DNA from 4 places in the Mesorhizobium erdmanii genome. Region 4 is predicted to be linked to each of the others. Evidence: riboswitches for the same ligand, from Rfam matches in the RefSeq annotation. Region 4 holds a riboswitch; each other region holds the start of a gene.
The links. A riboswitch is a leader RNA that binds a small molecule or an ion and turns the genes downstream of it on or off. The one in region 4 is predicted to bind cobalamin.
Positions count from the first base shown of each region.

Region 1: linked by a shared signal. The riboswitch ahead of bluB (5,6-dimethylbenzimidazole synthase) and the one ahead of EB233_RS16510 (DUF1636 family protein) in region 4 are both predicted to bind cobalamin.
Region 2: linked by a shared signal. The riboswitch ahead of EB233_RS01995 (aromatic ring-hydroxylating oxygenase subunit alpha) and the one ahead of EB233_RS16510 (DUF1636 family protein) in region 4 are both predicted to bind cobalamin.
Region 3: linked by a shared signal. The riboswitch ahead of EB233_RS22605 (DUF1636 family protein) and the one ahead of EB233_RS16510 (DUF1636 family protein) in region 4 are both predicted to bind cobalamin.

Region 1 is NZ_CP033361.1:5,086,029-5,091,797, forward strand. Features, by position in the region: gene dxs (1-deoxy-D-xylulose-5-phosphate synthase) at 1-439, opposite strand, end outside; gene EB233_RS24790 (pirin family protein) at 680-1,600, opposite strand; gene EB233_RS24795 (DUF2277 domain-containing protein) at 1,610-1,876, opposite strand; gene EB233_RS24800 (exodeoxyribonuclease VII small subunit) at 1,920-2,171, opposite strand; gene EB233_RS24805 (histone deacetylase family protein) at 2,175-3,101, opposite strand; cobalamin riboswitch at 3,223-3,424, shown strand; partial or broken gene bluB (5,6-dimethylbenzimidazole synthase) at 3,497-4,099, shown strand; gene EB233_RS24815 (hypothetical protein) at 4,219-5,202, opposite strand; gene EB233_RS24820 (TetR/AcrR family transcriptional regulator) at 5,293-5,769, opposite strand, start outside.
Region 2 is NZ_CP033361.1:444,435-450,203, reverse strand. Features, by position in the region: gene EB233_RS02010 (serine kinase) at 1-745, opposite strand, end outside; gene EB233_RS02005 (PqqD family peptide modification chaperone) at 780-1,208, opposite strand; gene EB233_RS02000 (FAD-binding oxidoreductase) at 1,344-2,438, opposite strand; gene EB233_RS01995 (aromatic ring-hydroxylating oxygenase subunit alpha) at 2,459-3,706, opposite strand; cobalamin riboswitch at 3,822-4,023, opposite strand; gene EB233_RS01990 (DUF680 domain-containing protein) at 4,519-4,719, shown strand; gene EB233_RS01985 (DUF680 domain-containing protein) at 4,791-4,994, shown strand; gene EB233_RS01980 (DUF680 domain-containing protein) at 5,062-5,298, shown strand; gene EB233_RS01975 (ABC transporter ATP-binding protein) at 5,376-5,769, opposite strand, start outside.
Region 3 is NZ_CP033361.1:4,636,285-4,642,053, reverse strand. Features, by position in the region: gene EB233_RS22620 (sugar ABC transporter ATP-binding protein) at 1-12, shown strand, start outside; gene EB233_RS22615 (ABC transporter permease) at 12-1,061, shown strand; gene EB233_RS22610 (substrate-binding domain-containing protein) at 1,189-2,157, shown strand; cobalamin riboswitch at 2,530-2,734, shown strand; gene EB233_RS22605 (DUF1636 family protein) at 2,827-3,225, shown strand; gene EB233_RS22600 (ABC transporter ATP-binding protein) at 3,222-4,010, shown strand; gene EB233_RS22595 (ABC transporter substrate-binding protein) at 4,072-5,019, shown strand; gene EB233_RS22590 (FecCD family ABC transporter permease) at 5,019-5,769, shown strand, end outside.
Region 4 is NZ_CP033361.1:3,406,295-3,412,063, forward strand. Features, by position in the region: gene cobN (cobaltochelatase subunit CobN) at 1-116, opposite strand, end outside; gene cobW (cobalamin biosynthesis protein CobW) at 136-1,173, opposite strand; gene EB233_RS16510 (DUF1636 family protein) at 1,176-1,601, opposite strand; cobalamin riboswitch at 1,642-1,845, opposite strand; gene EB233_RS16515 (winged helix-turn-helix domain-containing protein) at 1,875-3,074, opposite strand; gene EB233_RS16520 (NADH-quinone oxidoreductase subunit A) at 3,396-3,761, shown strand; gene EB233_RS16525 (NuoB/complex I 20 kDa subunit family protein) at 3,752-4,333, shown strand; gene EB233_RS16530 (NADH-quinone oxidoreductase subunit C) at 4,338-4,943, shown strand; gene EB233_RS16535 (NADH-quinone oxidoreductase subunit D) at 4,953-5,769, shown strand, end outside.

The DNA of each region.
Region 1 (5,769 bases), 1.7 Mb from region 4:
CGATAACGTTGTTGCGGCCACCGGCGAGGTCGCGCGCGGCGGCCATGCCGAGACCGGCCGATATCGATGTCGAGGAATGAGCGGCGCCGAAGGGATCGTATTCGCTCTCGGCGCGGCGGGTGAAGCCGGACAGGCCGCCCTCCTGGCGCAGTGTGCGGATACGATCACGCCGGCCGGTCAGAATCTTGTGCGGATAGGCCTGGTGACCGACATCCCAGATCAGGCGATCGTCAGGCGTGTTGAAGACATAGTGCAGCGCCACCGTCAGTTCGACGACGCCGAGGCCGGCGCCAAGATGACCGCCGGTGCGGGACACCGCGTCGACCAGTTCGAGGCGAAGCTCGGACGCCAGTTGCGGCAACTCGCTCTCGTCAAGCGCGCGCAGATCCGCCGGAATGCGGACCTTGTCGAGAAGCGGCGTATGCGGCGTTGCGTTCACGGGTGCTCGGGCTTTCTGTTCAACGGCGGGATAGGCCGCCGGCCGGCGAAAGTAAATGCGTGTCGGTAACGCAGGCCAGCTCTCAAAAGGACAGCGCGTCGAAACAGCCTATGCGACGCACTGTCAAGTCCTTGCTTTCGTGCACACCCTGGTCCCGAAACCGGGCCGCTTTTGGGCGATATTCACTTGTTTTAATGCATGTCGTGATCCCAAAACCGTGCCACTTTTGGGCGACATGCATCAGTTTTCCGGCAGCGGAATAAACTCTTCCGCATCTCCAGGAACGATGTCGAAGCGGCCCGTCTTCCATTCCTGCTTGGCCTGTTCGATGCGTTCCTTCGACGAGGAGACGAAATTCCACCAGATGTAGCGCTTCGAACCGAGCGAGGCGCCGCCGAAAAGCATGAAATGCGCGCCGCCTTGCGACGATATGATGATCTCGTCGCCGGGCCGGAAGACCAGCAGCCGCTCGGCCGGAAAGACATCGCCAGAAATCGCGACCTCGCCTTGGAGCGTATAGATGGCGCGTTCTTCCGCCTCGGCCGGTATCTTTACGCTGGCGCCCGGCGCCAGCCTGAGATCGGCATAAAGCGTCTCGGCATCGGCCCTCACCGGGGAGCGCAGCCCCTGGAAATCGCCAATGACGACACGGCCGCTGACGCCTTCGGCATCAATGTCGGGAAGCCGCAAGGCAGCGGTGTTCTCGAACACCGGCGCGACTTCTTCCTTGCCGTCCGGCAAGGCCAGCCATGTCTGCAAGCCGGAGATCGACATCGCTGCGCCGCGCAGTTCTTCAGGTGTGCGCTCGGAGTGGACGATGCCGCGCCCGGCGGTCATCAAATTCACGTCGCCGGGCTGGATCACCATTTCGGTGCCCAGCGAATCCCGATGCCTGATCTTGCCGTCGAATAGATAGGTCACCGTCGACAGGCCGATATGCGGATGCGGGCGGACATCCATTGCCTGGCCGGGACGCAGGATCGCCGGCCCCATGCGGTCGAAGAAGATGAACGGCCCGACCAGCCGCCTCTTGGCGGTCGGCAAGGCGCGGCGCACCTCGAAGCCGCCAATGTCCTTGGCGTTCGGGATGACCATCAGCTCGATCTGATCGCTGGCAAAGGCGTCGCCGGCTTCAGGGTCTTTCCCCGGGAAGAAGCTCATGGCTGGCTCTCAGGCAAATCGGAGTGCTGATCTGGCCTTCGCCTTTTCAGCCTCTTCCTCACGATTGCGCGGTTCCTGGCTGGTCTCCAGCGAATCGACGAGATCGCGCGCCGCCGCGGCAATCGCCTCGACCGCATGGTTGAATGCATGTTCGTTGCGCTTGGAAGGCTTGGTCGAGCCGCTCAGCTTGCGCACGAACTGCAGCGCCGCGTCGCGCACCTCGTCATTGGTGGCCGGCGGCTCGAAGTTGAACAAGGTCTTGATGTTTCGGCACATTGCTTGAACTCCCTACCTGTTTTCTTCCCGCCCCAATTTTCAGTCACTCGGCGTCGAGCGGCTCCGCTCCGACCGGCTTGCCGTCGCGCGACAGCCTGATCTTCTCGACCTTGTCCTCGGCCGCCTTCAGCAGCCGGTCGCAATGCGCCTTCAGCGCCTCGCCGCGTTCGTAGATGCGGATCGACTGGTCGAGCGGTACGTCGCCACGCTCCAGATCATCGACGATCTTCTCCAGCGCGTCGAGTGCCTGTTCGAAGCTCATCGCCTTGACGTCTTCGTTGGTCTCAGCAGCCATAATTCATCCTTTCATCAGTCGCCCGACATGGGCGGCGACCGAAAATGCCAGTCCCTGCAGATCGTAGCCGCCCTCGAGCAGGCTGACGAGCCGGTTGCCGCTGTGGCGCGTGGCGCGCTGCATCAGTTGGCCGGTCGCCCAGTCGAAATCGTCCTCGGTGAGATTGATTTCGGCCAGCGGGTCGCGGTGGTGCGCGTCGAAGCCGGCCGAAATGATGATCAGGTCAGGCGCGAAATTGTCGAGCGCCGGCAGCACCCGCGAGAGGAAGGCATCGCGAAACACCTCGCTGCCGGTCTGCGGCGCCAACGGCGCGTTGACGATGTTGCCGGCGCCGGTCTCGTTCTTGGCGCCAGTGCCGGGGTAGAGCGGCATCTGATGGGTCGAGCAATAGAGCACCGAGGGATCGTCCCAGAAAATGTCCTGCGTGCCATTGCCGTGATGCACGTCCCAGTCGACGACGGCGACACGCTCGGCGCCATGCTTCTTCTGCGCGTAACGGGCCGCGATCGCGGCAGTGTTGAAGAAGCAGAAACCCATGGCCGTGGTCTTTTCGGCGTGGTGGCCGGGTGGGCGCGCGGCAACAAAGACATTGTCGGCCCGGCCGGTAAAGACATCGTCGACGGCGGCGTTGGCGGCGCCGATCGCGGTGATCACCGCCTGCCAGCTCTTAGGACTGGCGGTGGTGTCGGCATCAATGCGCGCGATACCCTCGTCGGGAATGGCGGCGCGCACGCGGGCGACGAAATCGGCGGGATGGGCGTAGAGGATGGTGGCCTCGTCGCCTTCCGGCGCCTTGACACGGTCAAGCGCGGCAAAGGCCTCGTCGTCGAGCACGCGCTCGATGGCGCGCAAGCGATCCGGCCGTTCGGGGTGACCGGGCGGAGTGATGTGCTCAAGGAAGATCGGATGGGTGTAGAGACGGGTTGTCATGCTTCCTATCTAGTGCCCCGGCGCCGCGATGGCCATGCATTGCGGCTTGATCGCTGGGGAAAATCATACCTGCGTCCATTGGCGTCGCCGCGGGGATTGGCGTTCGCGGGCGCTTCGGCGTAAGGTGCCGCCACTGCCTGGTGCCCGCCGGTCTGTTTGTTTAGCAAATGCTCTGGCGGGAGAATCGGGAACACGGTTTGATTCCGTGGCGTGCCCAACGCTGTAAGGGGGACCGCGCCGGTAAATGCCACTGTCGATGACGGGAAGGCACCGGAGGCGGGTTGATCCCGAGCCAGAAGACCGGCCTGGCAGGCATCGTCATCCGCATGGTCAGGCGGATGACATTGATTGGAATCGCAAGGGGACAAGCGATGCCGGAAGCCATGACCGCTCCAATGGGCGACGGATTTGAACAGGCGGCGCGCGACGCGGTTTACCGCGCCATGTTCACGCGGCGCGACGTGCGCAGCCATTTCCTGCCGACTCCGCTTGAAGACGAGGTGCTGGCGCAGCTTCTGCTTGCCGCCCATCACGCGCCGTCAGTCGGCTTCATGCAGCCCTGGAATTTCATTGTCATTCGCGATGCCGCGCGACGGGCGGAAGTGCGCGACCTGTTCCTGGCCGCGCGCGAACAGGAGCTGCCGGCCGTCGTGGAAGAGCGGCAGGCGCTCTACCGCAAGCTGAAGCTGGAAGGCATCTGCGAAAGCGCGCTCAACATCTGCATCACCTGCGACCGCGAGCGTTCGAAAGGCTCACCCCTTGGACGCTGGCACAATCCGGAAATGGATCTCTACAGCACGGTCTGCGCGGTGCAGAATTTCTGGCTGGCGGCACGGGCCGAAGGCGTGGGTGTCGGCTGGGTCAGCATCATCGAACCAAAAGCATTGAAAAACCTGCTGTCCATTCCCGAGCATGTGACGCCGATCGCCTATCTCTGCGTCGGCCGTGTTTCCGAGTTCGCTCCCAAACCGGACCTTGAAACGCATGGCTGGGGTCGGCGCCTGCCGCTGCCCGATTTGATCATGAGCGAGACTTTTGGCGGGCAAGGCGAAGCGCCGCTCAAATCCACGGCGTCTCGCCTCAACGGCTTTGTTGTTGAGCGGGCATGCGCCGCTGATCAGCGCGTCGCGCCGGCCGTGCCCCAGCGTGAGCCGCCGAACGAGGCCAGCGCCTTGTCCTTCAACTCCCGGAACTTCGACGACGCCTCGGCCAGCCTAGCGTCCCAGGCCGGATCGGGCACCTGGCCGGCGATGGTCTTGAAATAGACCTGCATCAGGCAGGCGATGGCGAAGGGCTCGATAAACGCCGCCTTGAAGGCCCAGGCGAAGACGATGGCGAGAACGAAGGCCCAGCCGGCGAGCTGCCCTGGCATCAGGAACAAAATTGCGGCGGCCGGAGCCAGCATCAGCAGAAAGATGACGAACGACACGCCCCACATGATCACCGCCAGCCAGACGGCGTTCTTGACCATGGTCTTGCCGTTCTGGGCGTAGAGCACGACGCCTTGCCGCGCGGTTTCGAAGGGCGAGGACGAGTTGATGCGGATGTTGTAGCCGAGAATGATCTCGTCGACATAGGTCAGCGACAGGCGGATCACCGTGTTGATGAAAGAGACCAGGCCACTCAAGCCGGGAATGGGCAGGAAGGCGGCAATGCCGCCGAGCAGGCCGGTGATGGCGCGGATGGCACCCTTGACCAGCTGGTCGACGACGAAAAGAATATTGGCCTCGGCGAAACGCTCTGTCACCACCTGCCTGGCATAGGCGATCTGGTTCTGGCCGTCGGGAACATCCCGGCCATCGATCAGATGGACCATGACGGCGATATGGCCGGCCTTGACGACGTAGAGGATGTATTCGCGGATCCAGTAGACGGCGATCGAGACCACGCCAAAGCCGACCACCCCGCCCCACAGGGCGAAGGACATCGGCCCGTCGGGATCGGTAGAGATATGGCCGACGCCAAAGCCGACCGAGGCACCGGTGCCAGTCGCGACGATGTAGGCCAGCGTAATGCCGAAATAGACGATCATGCGAAAGACAATGAAGGGCCAGGTCCGCATCATGATGGACACCGACCTGCCGATCTCGAAATCCCACATGCCCGAATCTCCCCTCAGAGATGGCTGCAAAGGATGCGCTCACCCCGAAGATTGTCAATCGGGGGCGCGCACCAGGCCGCAGACGGGATTTCAGTTCCTCGGGGTATCCGGTTTTCTGAGCAGGCCTTCGAGCAGTTGCTTGAACGCCGCCACCACCATCTTCGACGTCGCTTCAGGGTCGTTCGAATTGGCGATCCGCTGCGCCGCCTGGCTGCTGGCGCCATTGATCAGCCGCGCGGCGGTCTCCGGGTCGACGCTGGGGACGACCACTCCTTCCCCCTGCAGCGCGGTCAGGTGATCGGTCATTGAACCGACGCAGGCATTGGCATTCGACCATTGCGCCGGATCGCCCAGCACGGCCGGGCCATCCCGGAACATGATGCGCTGGATTTCCGGCTCCAGCGCCATCTCGATATAGGTCGTGCATTCGTCGACGAAATGCTGCCAGCGGGTCGGCGCCTTCGATGCGACCTCATTCACCCGAGCCGCCATTTCGGCATCGATTTCGGCAATAACCGCCTCCAGAAGCCCCTTCTTGTCGCCGAAGTGATGATAGAGGGCGCCGCG
Region 2 (5,769 bases), 3.0 Mb from region 4:
TGTGCTTGCCCTGCCAGTTCAAGGGCCTCTCGGTCCCCAGCCGCTGCCTCAAGCCCAGCCGCTCGAAACCTTGCGGATCCTGCTTAAGCGTTGAAAACAGCGGCCGCGCGGTCACGCCGGCGGCGAGATCGATCAGCACGTAGTCATCGCCGACGCTGTCGAGCCCATTGAGCAGGCCGGCGGCGACCGTACCGGATTTGCCGGCGCCGCCCGCGCCGGCCAACAGCACGCCCTTGCCATCGGCGCCGAGCGTGCCGGCATGGGTCAGCCGCATGCCGCGCGCCGCATATTCCCAGTGCAGGAAGGCCCGTAGCGGCGCTGTCGGCTCCCAGGGCGGAAAAGCATCGGCCGTGGCCATCAGCTGCACGCCGACGCGGCGTTGCGGATCGTAGACCTGCCAGAAATCCAGATCGTGAAAATAATGGCCACGCAGCCCGGTCTCGGCGAGCCGTTCGGCAAAACCGTATTCGGTGAAATGCGCGTCGCCCCACCGTGCCGGCTCGGGAATGCCGTCAATGCCAGGGTGAACCGTGAAGACGCGGCATGCCGACGGTTCCGTCTGGTCATTTTCGGCTTCCACAAAGGCGTGGCCGAGCGCCTCCGCAAGCGCACCGGGACCGACATGCGCTGTCAATTCCAGCCGGGGCAGGCGGACCGTTCGCGTGGCCGGATAGTGCGTGGCTTCAGTGGCGGTGACGAGATACCGGGCGTAGTCCGGCAAGGTTTCGAGCGTGACGCGCGGCATCCTGCGCCCCTCTATCTCAAACGCGGCCGGCTCGTCAGGACGCCTGTTTGACCGCCGGCCAGCCGAGGGGTTCCTCGACCTCATGGATGGGATCCACGATGATCAGGTCGGCGAGGTCGTCGTGAATGCTCACGGTAAGTGGTTCGCTGGTTGCGGCAAGCTCGGCAGGCAACTCGCCCGGCAGCGGTTGCGCCGCAGCTTCCGAACGCACCAGCAACTCCAGTTCGAGCAATTGCGATATGAAATCGCCGAGCTCAGCAGCGTCTATTGTCGAGCCGCCGGCGGCCAGCCCGATCAGGGCCTGGGCGTCGACCCCGGACGAGAGTGCCTGCCACACCCTGCTGCCGGAATCGGAGAAGCCGAAATATTTGCCATTGGCAAGGTTGAGCACCACGGCCTCGCCATCGAAGGATTCGAAGACGATATCCCTGCTCGCAACCGCATAGGCGTCGCAATCACGCATCATTGTTGCCCCGCTTCGCGATCCCGCCCCTACCCGGGATCGCGTCCACTGACAACGCCTGTAAACGCTCGGTTCTTCGTTGGCAAGGTAACCGATGCCGTCGAGACGCCGGTCATCGATCAGGGTCTGAGCGGATTACGCCTCGATTTCGAGCGCCGACAGTGGCTTCGAGCAGCAGGCGAGGATGAAGCCGTCGTCGATCTCGTGATCGAGGATACCGCCATTGTGGCTCATCTCGACGGCGCCGGAGACTTTCTTCACCTTGCAGGTTCCGCATAGGCCGAATTCGCAGGCCGCCGGTATCCGCACGCCCGAGGCGCGCGCCGTCTGCAGCACGGTCTGGCCGGCGACGCATTCGGCGTCGACATCCGAAAGCGCGAAGCGGATCGCTGTCGCGGCTTCGACGGGAACAGTCACGCTGTCCGGCGCGGCGAACGGCGCCGGGACTTCCTCCACCGCGGGTGCGGCAAAGCTCTCCTGGTGGTATTTCGTCATGTCGAAGCCGGCGGCTTCCAGCATGCCGCGCACGGCGCGCATGAAGGGGTCCGGACCACAGCAGAAGATCTCGCGTTCGCGGAAATCGGGCGCCAGCAGCGGCAGCCGGATGGCATCGATCCGACCCATATGGCCGTACCAGCCCTCGCGGCTTGACCGTTCCTCGATCATGAAGCCGAGCGACAGGCCAGGCATATGGCCGCCGAGCAGTTCGAGCTCCTTGCGGAAGATGATCTCTTCGGCGCGCCGCGCGCAGTTGACGAAACCGACATCGGTCCATGGCGCGCAGTCGTTCAGCCAGCGCAGCATCGACATCATCGGCGTCACGCCGGAGCCGGCCGAGATGAACAGATATTTGGCCGCCGGGTGGCTGTGCAGCGAAAAGTCACCGCTCGGCCCGTAAGCCTTGACATGCGAGCCGGGCACCAGATGATCGAACATCCAGCGCGTGCCGATGCTGCCGGCCTGCGCCTTGACCGTCACCGCGATCGAAAATGGCCGCGATGGCGAGGACGAAAGCGTATAGGTGCGCATCAGCGGCCCATCGGATGTCGGCAGTTCCAGCGTCACGAACTGGCCCGGCTTGTAGCGGAACCAGGTCTGGTTGTCGGAGCGGAAGGTGAAGGTCCTGACGTCAGGCGCTTCGTCGCTGACGCCGATCACTTCCAGCACCTGCAGCCTGTCGTTCCAGGGCGCCATCTGGTCGAGATGGCGATAGAGGCCAAGATCCGTCATCGCATTCATCCCTCAACCTCTCAGGCCACACTGCGCAGGGCCGGCCGGCCATCGTCGGCAAGTCGCGGGCCGATGAAGCGGGCGTACCAGTCGACGAACTGGATCACACCGCCCTCATGCAACTCCGAATAGGGGCCGGGCTCATAGGCAGGCGACAGAATGCCGAAGGCATTTTCCTCGACGATGCGGCGGTCCTGGTCGTTGGTCTCGGTCCAGACATGGGTGAGTTCGGCAAGATCGTAGTCGACGCCTTCGACCGCATCCTTGTGGACCAGCCATTTCGTCGTCACCGCCGTTTCGGTGGCGCTGATCGGGAGTACGCGGAAGGTTACGGCATGGTCGATCAGGATATGGTTCCAGGTTGTCGGGTAGTGATAGTGCATCAACGTACCGATGCGGTCGGCGGAGACCGTGTCGGAGAGGTTCTTCTTCACCGCCCGCTTGCCGGTCATCGTGTAGCTGACCGCGTCACGCAGCAGCGGCGCGCGGGTGGCGCGGTATTGACCGGCGGGGTCGATGCGGAATTTGCTCGGCAAGCCGTCGGCCTCGCATTTGGCCCAGTGCGCCAGCATTTCCGGATCGCTGTCGGCGCCCTGCACGCCGGTCACCGTCGGAGCTTCCGGGAAGGTCTTGCACAGTTCCGGGTGATTGCCGGCGCAATGATAGCACTCGCGGTTGTTTTCCCAGACCAGCTTCCAGTTGCCCTTTTCGACGATCGTGCTCTCGAAAGCGATTTTTGCTTCATTCAAGCGGTGCGGCTTGAGATAGGGTTCGATCATCGCCCGCATCGGTGCGAAGTCGGCGGGCTCCTTGGCCAGGCAGATGAAGATATAGCCGGCCACGCTTTCGCAGGCGACCGGCTTCAGGCCGAACTGGCTCTTGTCGAACCCATCGGCCATCTGGCGGGCAAACAGCAGTTTTCCGTCAAGCTCATAGGTCCACTGGTGATAGGGGCAGACCAGTTTGGCGGCCATTCCCTTGTCGGTGTTGCAGACGCGGCTGCCGCGATGGCGGCACGAATTGTGGAAAGCGTTGATCTTGCCCTGCTGGTCGCGCACCAGCACGACCGGATAGTCGCCGATCTGCACGGTGATGAAGCTGCCGGGCTTCGGCAGTTCGCAATCATGGCCGATGAACAGCCAGTCGCGGTACCAGATCAGCTCCATGTCGAGCTTGAAGAAATCGGGATCCGTGTAGAAGGGCTGTTCAAGCGAGAATCCGTCCCTGCGGCCGCTCAAGAGCCTCAGCATGTCGTTGCGCGTATCCATGTCCTGTCCTCGTGTCTAAGGACTGACTATGGTGGTGATTGAGGAAGGATCGGGCGCGGGGCGGCAAAAGCCGGGCGTGCGCCATCCACCTCTTGACCGCCCACCGCGATCAGTCGAGTTCAAAAAATCGCGGGCTGGTTTCCGGGCTCTGGAGTTGTCCTTGCGGACGATCGCGACACCTTCCCAGGCTTTCGCCCAGTGGTCTCCCGTTGCGACTTGAACTCCACCACCGTTGCGGGGGCAGCGCCGGATTCTGACCGGCTTCCCAATTCTCCGCTCCATCGTCACGAAGCGGCACCTGAGATGACTTGATCTAATCACGACAGCGTTTGCGACATCGGCATGAAAGCGACATCGCATCCATGTGGCGCGACACGCATGCGCCCATGATCCGATCAAGAGGGCGGTCGCGAAAATCGTCTTGCTGCCGGCGGTGCCGGCTATCGAAGTCGCCCCCGGAACGGGAGCAAAACGGTTAACGGTTTCGAAAAGTGACTATTAGCAGATTCTAAAATCGAACCGAACGGTTCGTTTCTGTTGACGGTGCGTGCAGGACGGTGTGAACGCTGAGCTTCGGATACAGTTGGTGATCGCGCTGCTGCTTTTGCCTAAAAGTTTGATATCAAAAACAAAAACATCTGCGTTGGAAGGTCTTGGTACAATTTCAAGTGGTGGATTCTTGGTCCACACGGAACAACTTCGTGATTGGAAACGGCAGGCTGGCTCTCCCACATCGGGGCGGTCCGAACGACGCGATTTTTAATCCCAAGACACGCCGCTAGACGGACGGAAAAAATACTGGAGTACCCAAAATGAAAAAGATTGTTCTCACTGCCGCCGCCCTTCTGGCCATTTCCGGCAGCGCCTTCGCTGGTAGCGACCACTATGGTTCGAATGCCCCCGCAGCCACTGCTGCTGTCGACAGCTCGTACACCGCTTCGACCAAGAAGTCGGAACCAGCTGCCCAGACGCCTGCCACGGGTGCCGACCACAACCTCTTCGGCAACAACTAATTGCCGATCTCCAGCAGGCGGCGGGCTTGGCTCGCTGCCCTGGCGAACTCGAAGAATTCAGGAGACTTGAAATGAAAAAGATCATGCTTGCTGCCGCCGCCGTTCTGGCTATCTCCGGCAGCGCTTTCGCCGGTAGCGACAACTACGGCTCCAATGGCGCCAACCAGCCCGCTGCTACTTCGACCGACGGCTCGTACACGGCTTCGATCAAGAAGTCGGAGCCGGCTGTCCAGGCCCCTGCTCAGGGTGCCGACCGCAATCTCTTCGGCCGCTAACAGCCGATTCCGGGAGCTGCTGCTTGCGCCGTTGCTCCCGTGACACTCAAAATTCAGGAGACTTGAAATGAAGAAGATCATCCTTGCTGCCGCCGCCGTTCTGGCCATCTCCGGCAGCGCTTTCGCCGGCAGTGACAATTACGGCTCCAATGGCGCCAACCAGCCTGCCGCGACTTCGGTTGACAATTCGCGCACGGCTTCGATCCGTGAAAGCGGCTCGCCCGTCTACAAGCTGCTCAATTCGTCGGGCGACGTACAGAAGTCGGCACCCCAGGGCGCCGACCGGAACCTCTTCGGCCGCTAACAGCCAAAGTCGATTCTAAAAAAGAGCGGCGGGCATTGCCCGCCGCTCTTTTTTGCGTTGTCGACGCGACGCGCGCTTTAAGCCGCCTTTGCTTCCGCTTCATGCAGCGCGAAGGACCGCCCGTCGGTGTCGAAGATATGCAGGTCCTCGGCATTGGCGCTCAGCCGCAATGTCGAGCCGCGCTTGACCTCGACATTGCCTGGCAGCTTGGTCACCAGCGGCAGGTCGGCGCGACCGATGTCGACATAGACCAGCTGAACCTCGCCGAGCTGCTCGACATAGTCGACCGTTCCCTCGAACAGGTAATCCGCACCGGTGGCGACCATCAGGTCCTCCGGCCGCACGCCGAAACTTACCGCCGCACCCTTGGACGAGGCCGGCGTCGCAATCGGCACCGTTGCCTTCCGTCCCCCGACATGGCTGACGACGGTAGGGTTGCCGGTCTTGTCGATCGTCGCCGGCAGGATATTC
Region 3 (5,769 bases), 1.2 Mb from region 4:
AGGGAGGCCTGATGTCTGAACAGAAGATTTCGGTGGCAAGCGGCCCGGTGGCCGCAGCGCCAGTGCGTCGCGATCCGCTGGCTCTGGTGGTGCGCTTCCAGAGCCTGATCGGTCTCGTCGTGGTGGCGATCGGCGGCATCATCTTCTCGCCACGCCGCCATGGAGAGATCCTGTTCCTCAACCCCGACAACATCGCCAACATCGTGCGCGCCGTGTCGGAGACCGGCATCATCGCCATCGGCATGACCTTCGTCATCATCACCGCCGGCATCGATCTGTCGGTCGGCGCGGTGCTTGGCCTCTCCAGCGTCGTCACCGCATCGATGATGATTTCGGGCGGCTTCGGCCTCATCCCGACCATCCTCGCGGTGCTCGTCATGGGCATCGTCTTTGGCGCCATCCAGGGCACCATTTCGACTCGTTTCAGGCTGGAACCGTTCATCGTCACGCTGGCCGGCCTGCAGGCGGCGCGCGGTCTGGCGCTGGTCGTCTCCGGCAACCAATACATCAACATTTCCTATGGCGAGGGGCCGGGCCTGGCGCCGCCGGTGTTCGCGGTGCTCGGGGAGCGGCTCTTCAACAACACCGTGCCGGTGGCGACCCTGGTCTTCGTCGTCTTTGCTGCCATCGCCACCATCGTGCTCAACACCACGCGCTTCGGCCGCTACGTTTTCGCCGTCGGCGGCAATGAGCGCGCCGCACGCATCTCCGGCGTGCCCGTCTCCATGGTGAAGATATCGGTCTATGCCATCACCGGCTTTGCCGCGGCGCTGGCAGGCATCGTGCATGCCGGCCAGTTCAATTTCGGCAGCGCCAATGACGGCATGGGCTATGAGCTGACGGCAATCGCCGCCGTGGTCATTGGTGGCACCAGCCTGTTCGGCGGCGCCGGCTCGATGGTCGGCACCGTTGCCGGCACCATCATGCTGGGCGCGCTCGCCAACATCCTGCAGCTCAACAACATCACGCCCGCCATGCAACTGCTCGCGACAGCCGCGATCATCGTTCTGGCGGCAGTGCTTCAATCCCTCGTTCGCCGCCGCGAGGGTTTGGGCCGTTGATGCATGCCGCGCAAAAAGTGAAATCGGTTTTGCGACAACGACATGGATCAACAAACAGGAGGAGAGACGGCAATGTTGACGTCAACCAAATGTCCGGCCCCCGGCCAGACGAGGAGGAGAGTGAGTAATGAAAACGATTTTCAGAAGCGTGCTTCTGGCAGGCTCGTGCCTATGCGTTGCCGGCACTGCCTATGCGGCCGAGCCACTGGTGAAAGCCTGCGCCAAGGACGGCCAGTTCATCATCGGCTTCTCGCAGGCCAACAATGCCGAACCCTACCGCCAGCACGTCAATGACGAGCTGACCGCGGCGGCCAAGGAAGTGCCCGGCTTCACGCTGCAGATCGCCGACGGCGCCGGCAACGTCAACACGCAGACCTCGCAGGTCGACAATTTCATCACCCAGAAGGTCGACATCTTGCTGATCTCGCCCTTCGAGGCAGCGCCGCTGACGCCGGCTGTGAAGCGCGCCATGGATGCCGGCATTCCGGTCATCGAACTCGACCGCAAGACCGTTGGCGATCCCGGCAAGGACTACACCGCCTTCATCGGCGGCGACAATTACAAGATCGCGCTCGAGGCAGGCAAATATACCGCCAAGACCTTGTTGCCCGAAGGTGGCGAAGCAGCCGTGTTGGAAGGGCTGCCGAGTTCCACCCCGGCAGTCGAGCGGCTGAACGGCTTCAAGGACGGCGTCAAGGAAAATGCCAAGATACAGGTGGTGGCCGAGCAGGCTGCCGACTGGGTGCCGGATAAAGCCCAGACCGCCTTCTCGGCGATGCTCCAGGCGCATCCTGATATCAAGGTGCTCTACGCCTCGAACGACATGATGGCGGCAGGCGCGCTGCTTGCCGCCAAGGGGGCGGGCAAGCAGGTCAAGATCATCGGCACGGACGGCCTGCCGGGGCCGGCCGGCGGCATCGAGGCTGTTGCAAAAGGTGACTGGGCGGCGACCTTCACCTATCCGACCGGTGCCAAGGAAGCGATCGAGATGTCGAAGAAGATTCTGCTCGATTGCGCCTCGTCGGTGGATCCGACGGTCACCGTCGACACCACTGCGATCACGGCTGAAAACGCCAAGCAGATGTCAGGCAAGTAGGCGCGGCTGCCCTTCAGCTATGCGATTCGGGGCGGGGTTCACTCGAACTCCGCCCATCACCGAGTAGCCGCTGGCGGCGCCGAAAGTCCGCATCGCATGAAAGCGCGGCACGCCGCTGCTTTGGGCGGCATTGTCGAGTTTTACGGCCTTGGGAGATGCATCCGCCCGATCCACCCTGGCGGCTTCGGCCTTTCGATCTCCGAAATCCCGATCGGCCTTCTTAAAAATCTGCCGACGTTTCGATGACCGCCTGCGATGCCGGGATTGACACCGCCGTTTGCTCTGGTATGTTATACCATAACAAAATTTGCTGATCTTGCGGACGTGTTGAGGGTCGGAGCAGAAAACCGTTGCGGCGCGATCGGCGGAAATCTACGATGCTCGGGTGATGGTCCCCGCGCCGAAAGGCACGGGGTGAAAAGGGAACACGGTGAGACCCCGAGGGATCGAGACCGTGGCTGCCCCCGCAACTGTAAGCGGTGAGCAAGATCCGACATGCCACTGGCCGGCAAGGCTGGGAAGGCAGGATTGCGCTGAGACCCGCGAGCCAGGAGACCTGCCATCACTGAGTTGACCGGACGGGGTGTGCCGGGAGGAGACGTGGACGTCGGTCTTGTCGGCCGGCTCGCCAACATCCTTCCGTCGCCAGTTTTGGAAAGTGACGGAAAGTTGGACGGCGCCATCGATCATCGCATCATCGTGTGCACGCTTTGCCGTGACATCCCGACCGGCATCAAGTCGGGCGCAAGCCTGTGCGCCGATTTGCGGTCCCGGTTTTCGGCCCGCCACGAGCCCGCCTTGGCGTATGGCTTCACGATCGAAGGCGTCGAATGCATGGCGGGTTGTGCGAGCCCGCTGACGGTGGCATTCCAGGCGCCGGGCAAGGCGTCTTATCTTTTCGGGTCCATCGACGCCGAAGCCGACGCCGGCGATCTGGTGCGATTTGCCAGGCTCTACGCCTCGCTCGCCGACGGCTGGTGCAATTCCGGGCAACGTCCGCCGCGGCTGGCCGGCAAGACGCTGGCCCGCATCCCGGCGCCGGGCAAGCTTGCAGGTGACCGTCGATGACAACTGCACTCCTCGAAGCCCGCGACCTCTGCGCGATCGCGAATGGCCGGGACTTGGTCCATGCGGTCAGCCTGTCGGTGGCGTCAGGCGATCGTCTTGCCATCATCGGTCCCAATGGCGCCGGCAAGACCACCCTGCTGCGCATGCTGTCGGGCATGCTCAGGCCAAGTTCGGGCGAGGTGAAGCTTGGCGGGCGACGCCTGGACAGGATCTCGACCGCCGAGCGGGCTTTGTGCATTGCCGTCGTCGGCCAGACCGACCAGCCGGATCCGCGGCTGGCGGTGATCGACTATGTCGAGCTTGGCCGCGTTCCGCATGCCGGCTTGAGGCGCAGGAGCGAGGAGCGCGATATCGTCGTCGACGCGCTGCGCCGGACCGGCCTGTTGCCGCTGCTTGGCCGCACCATCGGTTCGCTGTCGGGCGGCGAACGCCAACGCGCCCAGTTGGCGCGCGCCATCGCACAGCAGCCGAAAGTGCTGTTCCTCGACGAGCCGACCAACCATCTCGACCCACGTGCCCGCGCCGAGCTGCTCGAACTCGTGGCTGGCTTCGGCATGACGGTCATCGCGGTCCTGCACGATCTGGCCCTTGTCGCACCGTTCGCCACCAGGGTGGCGGTATTGAACCATGCCCGTCTGCAAGCGCTCGCCGCGCCGCGCGAAGCGCTGACCCAACAGTTGATCCGCGAGATTTTCGGCGTCGACGTGTTTCGCCTGCGTCACCCCACCGAGGACCGGGAACTCACGGTCTTCGATGTCCCGAACCGCGCCGCGCCGCCTTCCTGATCGAGCTTTCTTGATCGAACCCTTCCTTCATTCGACATCGTTCAACCAAGGAGCAAAACCTGTGAAACGTCTCGCACTGTCGCTCGTCTTCTCGCTGCTGGCCTCGGTAGCCTTTGCTTTCCCGGTCACCGTCGACAGCTGCGGCAAACCGCTGACCTTCGAGGCTCCGCCCAAGCGCGCCGTCATCCATGACCTAAACATGGCCGAGATGGCCTTCGCGCTGAAGCTGCAGCAGTCGATCGTTGGCCTGACCGGTATCACCGGATGGTACAAGGTCGGCCCCGAATTCAAGGCCGAGCAGGGCTCGATCCCCGAGCTGGCGCCAAAATACCCAACGCTCGAAAACCTCGTCGCGGTCGAGCCCGATTTCTTCTTCGCCGGCTGGTACTACGGCATGAAGCCCGGCGGCGACGTGACCCCCGACACGCTCGCCCCGTACGGCATCAAGACGCTGGTGCTGTCCGAAAGCTGCGTCCATCTTGACAAGAACCGCCCGGCCGCCTCCATGGATCTGCTCTATGGCGACGTCGAAAAGCTGGGCAAGATCTTCGGCAAGGAGGCGGACGCGGAAAGGCTCGTCTCCGGCTGGAAGGCACAATTGGCCAAGATCACCGCGAAAGTTGGCAGCGCCAAGGGGACGCGCGTTTTCCTCTATGATTCCGGCGAGGACAAGCCGTTCACATCAGGAAAATTCGCCATCCCGAGCGCCATGATAGCTGCTGCCGGCGGCGACAACATCATGGCCGACATGGAAACGAGCTGGGGCAATACGGATTGGGAAACCGTGGCGTCGCGCAATCCGCAATTCCTCATCCTGCTCGATTACCAGGATGGCGGCGGCTACAAGAAACTGCTCGATTTCCTTAAGGTCCATCCGGCCATGAAAGAGACGGACGCGGTCAAGAACGAGCGCTTCGTCGCGCTCCGCTATGCCGAACTGACGCCCGGGCCTGCAAACATCGAGGCGATCGAAAAGATCGCCAAGGCGATGCATCCGGAAGCGTTCTGATGCTTCTGGCCTCGGTGCATAAACCCGGTGCGCTTTCAGGACACAAGGCATTCGTGCTGGCGATAGTGGCGGGCACGGTGGCGGTCGTCGCCCTCGTGCTGCTGTCGATCGCCTATGGTTCGACGCTGATCCCGCTTACCGACGTCATCGCCTCGCTTGGCCATGCCGTCGGGTTGAACGAGCACCAGGTGTCGGGCCCGGTCGGCAAGATCGTCGTCGATCTCAGGCTGCCGCGCACGCTCCTGGCGGTCTGCGTCGGCGGTGGCCTAGGCATCACGGGTGCCCTGTTGCAGACGGTGACCCGCAACGATCTCGCCGATCCCTTCCTGTTCGGCCTGTCGTCGGGCGCGGCCGCGGGGGCTGTCTCCGTCATCACCGTCTTTGGCGACAGTTTCGGTATCTGGACCTTGCCGGTCGCGGCCTTCACCGGCGGCATACTGGCCGCCTGCATCGTCCTGCTGCTGGTCGCGCGGGTGAGGGGGCAGGGGCCGGAACGGCTGATCCTCGCCGGGCTTGCCGTCTCCTTCCTGTTCACCGCCTTGACCAACTATCTGGTCTTTGCCGGCGACCAGCGTGCGGCCCATTCGGTGCTGTTCTGGACGATGGGCGGGCTCGGTCTGGCGCGTTGGGACAATGTGTGGCTCGGCGCAGTTGGCGCCGGCACGATTGCCGCGTACGGATTGTGGAATCATCGCAGGCTGGACGCCTTCCTGGCCGGTGAAAGTGCCGCCGAGAGCCTTGGCGTGCCGG
Region 4 (5,769 bases):
CCGGCGAGGTCGCTGTCGGTGAAGGACAGCGCCACGATATCCGCCGGGGTCTGCCGCAGATCGACCGGCTCGGCGAGATCGTCGAGCGAGGCGGATGTCGTGGTGAGAATGTGCATCGCGGCCCGTGCCTGAAAATCAGCCGGCGAGTATACGCTCGATCGCCGGGCGGTTCAGCCCCTTGAGGCCGATGACGACGAGGCGCGACCGCCGGTCGTCCTCGGCCGTCCAGGCGCGGTCGTAATAGTGATTGACGCGTGGGCCGACGGCCTGCAGCAGGAGCCTCATCGGCTTGCCGCCGACCTCTACGAAGCCTTTCACGCGCAGAACGTTTTCCTGTTCGGCCGCAGTGGCGACGCGCTTGGCCAGTTCGTCCGGATTGGCGATCGAGGGGATGTCGACGATGAAGGTGTCGAAATCGTCATGCTCATGGTCGAATGCGCCGTCGTGATGCGACTTGCGGTTCTCGATGTCATCCTCGACGGCGAGACCGAGCCCAAGCAGAACCGAAGGATCGACCTTGCCGTGCGAGGTCGGCACGACCTGCACGGCGCGGGCGGAATGTTCGCCGATAATGGCGTTGGCGCGGGCCGAGCCGGCGGCGTCCATAAGGTCGCTTTTAGACAGGATGATCAGGTCGGCGCAGGCGATCTGATCTTCGAACACTTCCTCCACCGGGTCGTCATGGTCGAGGCTGTCATCTCCGGCACGCTGCGCCTGCAGGGCGTCCATGTCGTTGGCGACACGGCCTTCGGCAAGTGCGGGACCATCGACCACGGCAATGACGCCGTCGACGGTCACGCGGCTCTTCACCGTCGGCCACTGGAAAGCCTGGACCAGGGGCTTGGGCAAAGCCAGGCCCGAGGTCTCGATCAGGATGTGGTCAACCTTCGGCGTCAGCGACAGGATCTGGTCGAGCGCCGGCACGAAATCGTCGGCGACGGTGCAGCAGATGCAGCCATTGGCCAGTTCGACGATATTTTCCTCCGGGCAGGTGTCGATGCCGCAACCTTTGAGGATTTCGCCGTCGATGCCGATGTCTCCGAACTCGTTGACGATGATGGCAATGCGCTTGCCGCCGGCGTTCTCCAGGAGATGGCGGACCAGCGTCGTCTTGCCGGCGCCGAGGAAGCCGGTGACGACGGTGCACGGGACGCGGGATAGGGAGGCGCTCATGATCAATCCTTCAACAGGTCGAGGGGAGGAATGCGGGCCACGAGGCCGCGCTTGAGGGAATCGGGCCGGCCGCGCCAAGGGATGAGGCCGTCGGTCGACGTGGCGAAAAGTTTGGCGCCGGTGACGAGGTCGGCGCCGCTGGCCGCGGTCAGGTCGCCGAAGACATAGCTCCAGCAACCGTCGCGAAGGATCGCGGCACTAAGCCTTCGCTTGCAATTGCCGAGACACTCGACGGTGCGGACGCGGACTTCGCCCGATGCGGCTCGCCGTGTGTCATCAGCCAGCAGTTCGCCGGCGCGAGGATGGGCATCCGAGCCGGTTTCGTCACGGCAGGAAGCACAGACAATGACCGTGACCTCGGCCAAGGCGTCGCCGTTGGCGGACCGGATATCCGCTGTGCCAGCCGAAAAACTGCTGTTCTGGTCCAAAAAGCCGGGCTCCTTGCCCGGAAACCCGCCGGGCGATCGGATTCTTTTGTCGCAGACGGCAGGTCTCCTGGCTCGCGGGTCATCGCCTTGGTGCCGCCTTCCCGGGAACCTCCCAGTGGCTTTCGGCCTTGGCTCTTCGCTTACAGTTGCGGGGACAGCCACGGATTTGAGATTTTCATCCCGCACCGCATTCCCTCTTAGCCCTTGCCGTTGCGGGCAAGGGACCGTCTGGATCGGATTTAGGCTTTTGCGGGTGGCGGTGTCAACGCGGGCTTACGACACTGCGATGTCGGCCAGCGCCGGGCCCAGATCGCCGGCCGGCGTCACTTCCATACGCTCAAGGCCAAGCCAGTCCTGCATCTGCTTCAGTTCCTCGAACAGCGGAGCCGCCGTTTCGGGCGGTGCGCCGGGCTCGGCGTAGGCGGCGTGGACGCGCAGCACGCTCGCTGGCCGGTCGGCCTTGAGATCGACGCGCGCGACGATCCGGTCGCCGAGCAGGAAGGGCAGGACGTAGTAGCCGTATTGGCGTTTCTCGGCGGGCGTGTAGATCTCGATGCGGTAGTGGAAGTCGAACAGCCGCTCCGAGCGCGAGCGTTCGAAGACGACGGGATCGAAGGGGGCGAGAAGGGCACGAGCTTCGACTTTCCGGGGCAGACGGGCGTCCTTGTGAAGGTAAGCCGGCTTGTCCCAGCCTTCGACACGCACCGGCAGCAACTCGCCCAACTCGACCAACTCCTCCAGCCGGCCCTTCATGTCGGCCGGCGACAGGCGGAAATAGTCGCGCAAATCGCCCGATGTCGCGATGCCGTGGGCGCGGGCGGAAATTCGCAGCAGTTCGCGGTGCGCGTCCTCGGCTGCCGGCACCGGCAGATCGAGGATCGCCTGCGGCAGCACGCGCTCGGGCAGATCATAGAAGCGCTCGAAGCCGCGGCGGTGCGCGGTGGTGATGCGGCCGGCCCAGAACAGCCATTCGAAGGCATGCTTGGCATGGCTCCAGCCCCACCAGCCGCCCGAACCTTTCTGGCCTTCCAGCGCCGAAGCGGCGATCGGGCCGCGCGCGACGACCTCGCGGTAGATCTCTTCTATATACGCGGCGTGCTCGCGGCCCCATTTGGCCAGCCCCAGATACATCTCGTCGCCCTGCTCGGCACGCTTCATGCGCCAGCGCATCAGCGGGTAGGTCTCGACCGGCAGGAACGAGGCTTCGTGCGCCCAGTATTCGAAAACCGTGCGCTTGCGCGTCACGGCGGCATTGTCGAGCAGAGCGAGCGGGTAGGGGCCGAGCCGCGAGTAGAGCGGCATGTAGTGAGCGCGCACCACGGCGCTGACGGAATCGATCTGCAGCAGGCCGGTGCGCGAGAGCACCCGGGCGAAGTGGCGGCGGTCGGGTGTGCCACTTGGGCGGGGATCGAGAAACCCCTGGGCGGCAAGCGCGATGCGCCGGGCGGTGGCGAGCGAGATCTTTTCCTTCATGCAAACGTCACTCTGCGGGTGATTTGGATGGTGATTCCAGCCCATGCTAGCAGGGTTTTGGCGGCTATCCTGTCAGGAGAGAAAAGTGGAGTAAAAAATGAAGGAAATCAAACAGGAGCCGATCGTACCAGTTTCTCCTGTAATGCCGTCCAGCTCGGTGTTTTGAACAAGGTTTGACTTGCTTCGCTGGAAGTGCTGCGCTAACCCTCGCCGCGTTGCAGCATAGGCCCTTAAAACGGTTCAGCGGTTAAACTGTCACGCTTCCGCATTAAGGTCCGGTGCTGTAATCAAAGTGGATTGGCGCCAACGGAAAGCCGCTGCATGAACGCACTCCTCAGTTCGTACCTGCCCATCGTCCTGTTCATCGGCGTGGCACTGGTCGTCGGCCTGGCGCTGCTGGCCGCACCGTTCCTGGTGGCCTACCGCAATCCCGATCCCGAAAAGCTTTCCGCCTACGAGTGCGGTTTCAACTCGTTCGACGACGCCCGCATGAAATTCGACATCCGCTTCTACCTGGTGTCGATCCTGTTCATCATCTTCGACCTCGAAGTGGCCTTCCTGTTTCCCTGGGCGGTGTCCTTCTCGAAGATAGGCATGCTCGGCTTCTGGTCGATGATGGTGTTTTTGGCAGTGCTGACCATCGGCTTTGCCTATGAATGGAAAAAAGGAGCGCTGGAATGGGATTGAACGACAGTTCAGGCACCCTCGTCGCGCCGAAGCCGAAGGGCATTATCGATCCCAACACCGGCCGGCCGGTGGGGGAGGACGATCCCTTCTTCCTCGAAATCAACAATGAGCTCGCCGACAAGGGGTTCCTGGTCACCTCGACCGAGGCGCTGATCACCTGGGCGCGTAGCGGCTCGCTGATGTTCATGACCTTCGGTCTGGCGTGCTGCGCGGTCGAAATGATCCACACCTCGATGCCGCGCTACGATTCGGAGCGCTTCGGCGTCGCGCCGCGCGCGTCCCCGCGCCAGTCCGACATCATGATCGTCGCCGGCACGCTTACCAACAAGATGGCGCCAGCGCTGCGCAAGGTCTACGACCAGATGCCGGAGCCGCGCTACGTCATCTCGATGGGCTCGTGCGCCAATGGCGGCGGCTATTACCACTATTCCTATTCGGTGGTGCGCGGCTGCGACCGCGTCGTGCCGGTCGACATCTATGTGCCCGGCTGCCCGCCGAGCGCCGAAGCTTTGCTCTACGGCATTCTTCTCCTGCAGAAGAAAATCCGCCGCACCGGCACGATCGAACGGTAAATCCATGGCTGCTTCCCTAAGCGAACTGTCGACTTATCTCGGCGAGAAGCTGATCGACCGCGTCAATGACGCGGTGCTGGCCTATGGCGAACTCACCATCCATGTCGACCCGGGCGACCTCATCGAAGTGGTGACCTTCCTGCGTGACGACGCGCGCTGCCAGTTCATCTCCATCATCGATGTCTGCGGCGCCGACTATCCGTCGCGGGCCAAGCGCTTCGACGTCGTCTACCACCTGCTGTCGCCGAAGCAGAACGTGCGCATCCGCGTCAAGGTGCAGGCCGACGAAGACACGATGGTGCCGTCGATCACCGGCGTTTTCCCGGGTGCCGACTGGTTCGAGCGCGAGACTTACGATCTCTATGGCGTGCTGTTCTCGGGCCATCCCGACCTGCGCCGGCTTTTGACCGACTACGGTTTCGAAGGCCATCCGCTGCGCAAGGATTTCCCGCTGACCGGTTTCGTCGAGGTGCGCTACGACGACGAAGCCAAGCGCGTCATCTATGAGCCGGTCGAGCTCAAGCAGGAATTCCGCAATTTCGATTTTCTTTCCCCTTGGGAAGGCACCGACTACGTGCTGCCCGGGGACGAAAAAGCCAAGACGAATTGAGGCGCCACAATGGCTGAAACCTCCGTCCGCAATTTCAACATCAACTTTGGCCCGCAACACCCTGCGGCGCACGGCGTTTTGCGCCTGGTGCTGGAGCTGGACGGCGAAGTCGTCGATCGCGTCGATCCGCATATCGGACTTTTGCATCGCGGCACCGAAAAGCTGATCGAGGCAAAAACCTATCTGCAGGCGGTGCCTTACCTCGACCGGCTCGACTATTGCGCGCCGATGAACCAGGAGCATGCCTTCGCGCTCGCCGCCGAGCGCCTGCTCGGCATCGAGGTGCCGAAGCGCGGCCAGCTGATCCGCGTGCTCTATTGCGAAATCGGCCGCATCATGTCGCACATCCTCAATGTGACGACGCAGGCCATGGACGTCGGCGCGCTGACGCCGCCGCTATGGGGCTTCGTCGAACGCGAAAAGCTGATGGTGTTCTATGAGCGCGCCTCCGGCTCGCGCATGCATGCCGCCTATTTCCGCCCCGGCGGCGTCCACCAGGACCTGCCGCGCCAGCTGGTCGAGGACATCGGCAAGTGGATCGACCCGTTCCTCAAGTCGATCGACGACCTGGACAAGTTGCTGACCGGCAACCGCATCTTCAAGCAGCGCAATGTCGATATCGGCATCGTATCGCTGGCCGATGCCTGGGCCTGGGGTTTTTCGGGCGTCATGGTGCGCGGTTCCGGCTCGCCGTGGGATCTGCGCAAGTCGCAGCCCTATGAATGCTATTCGGAAATGGATTTCGACATCCCCATCGGCAAGAACGGCGACTGCTACGACCGTTATCTCGTGCGCATGGAAGAAATGCGCCAGTCGGCGCGGATCA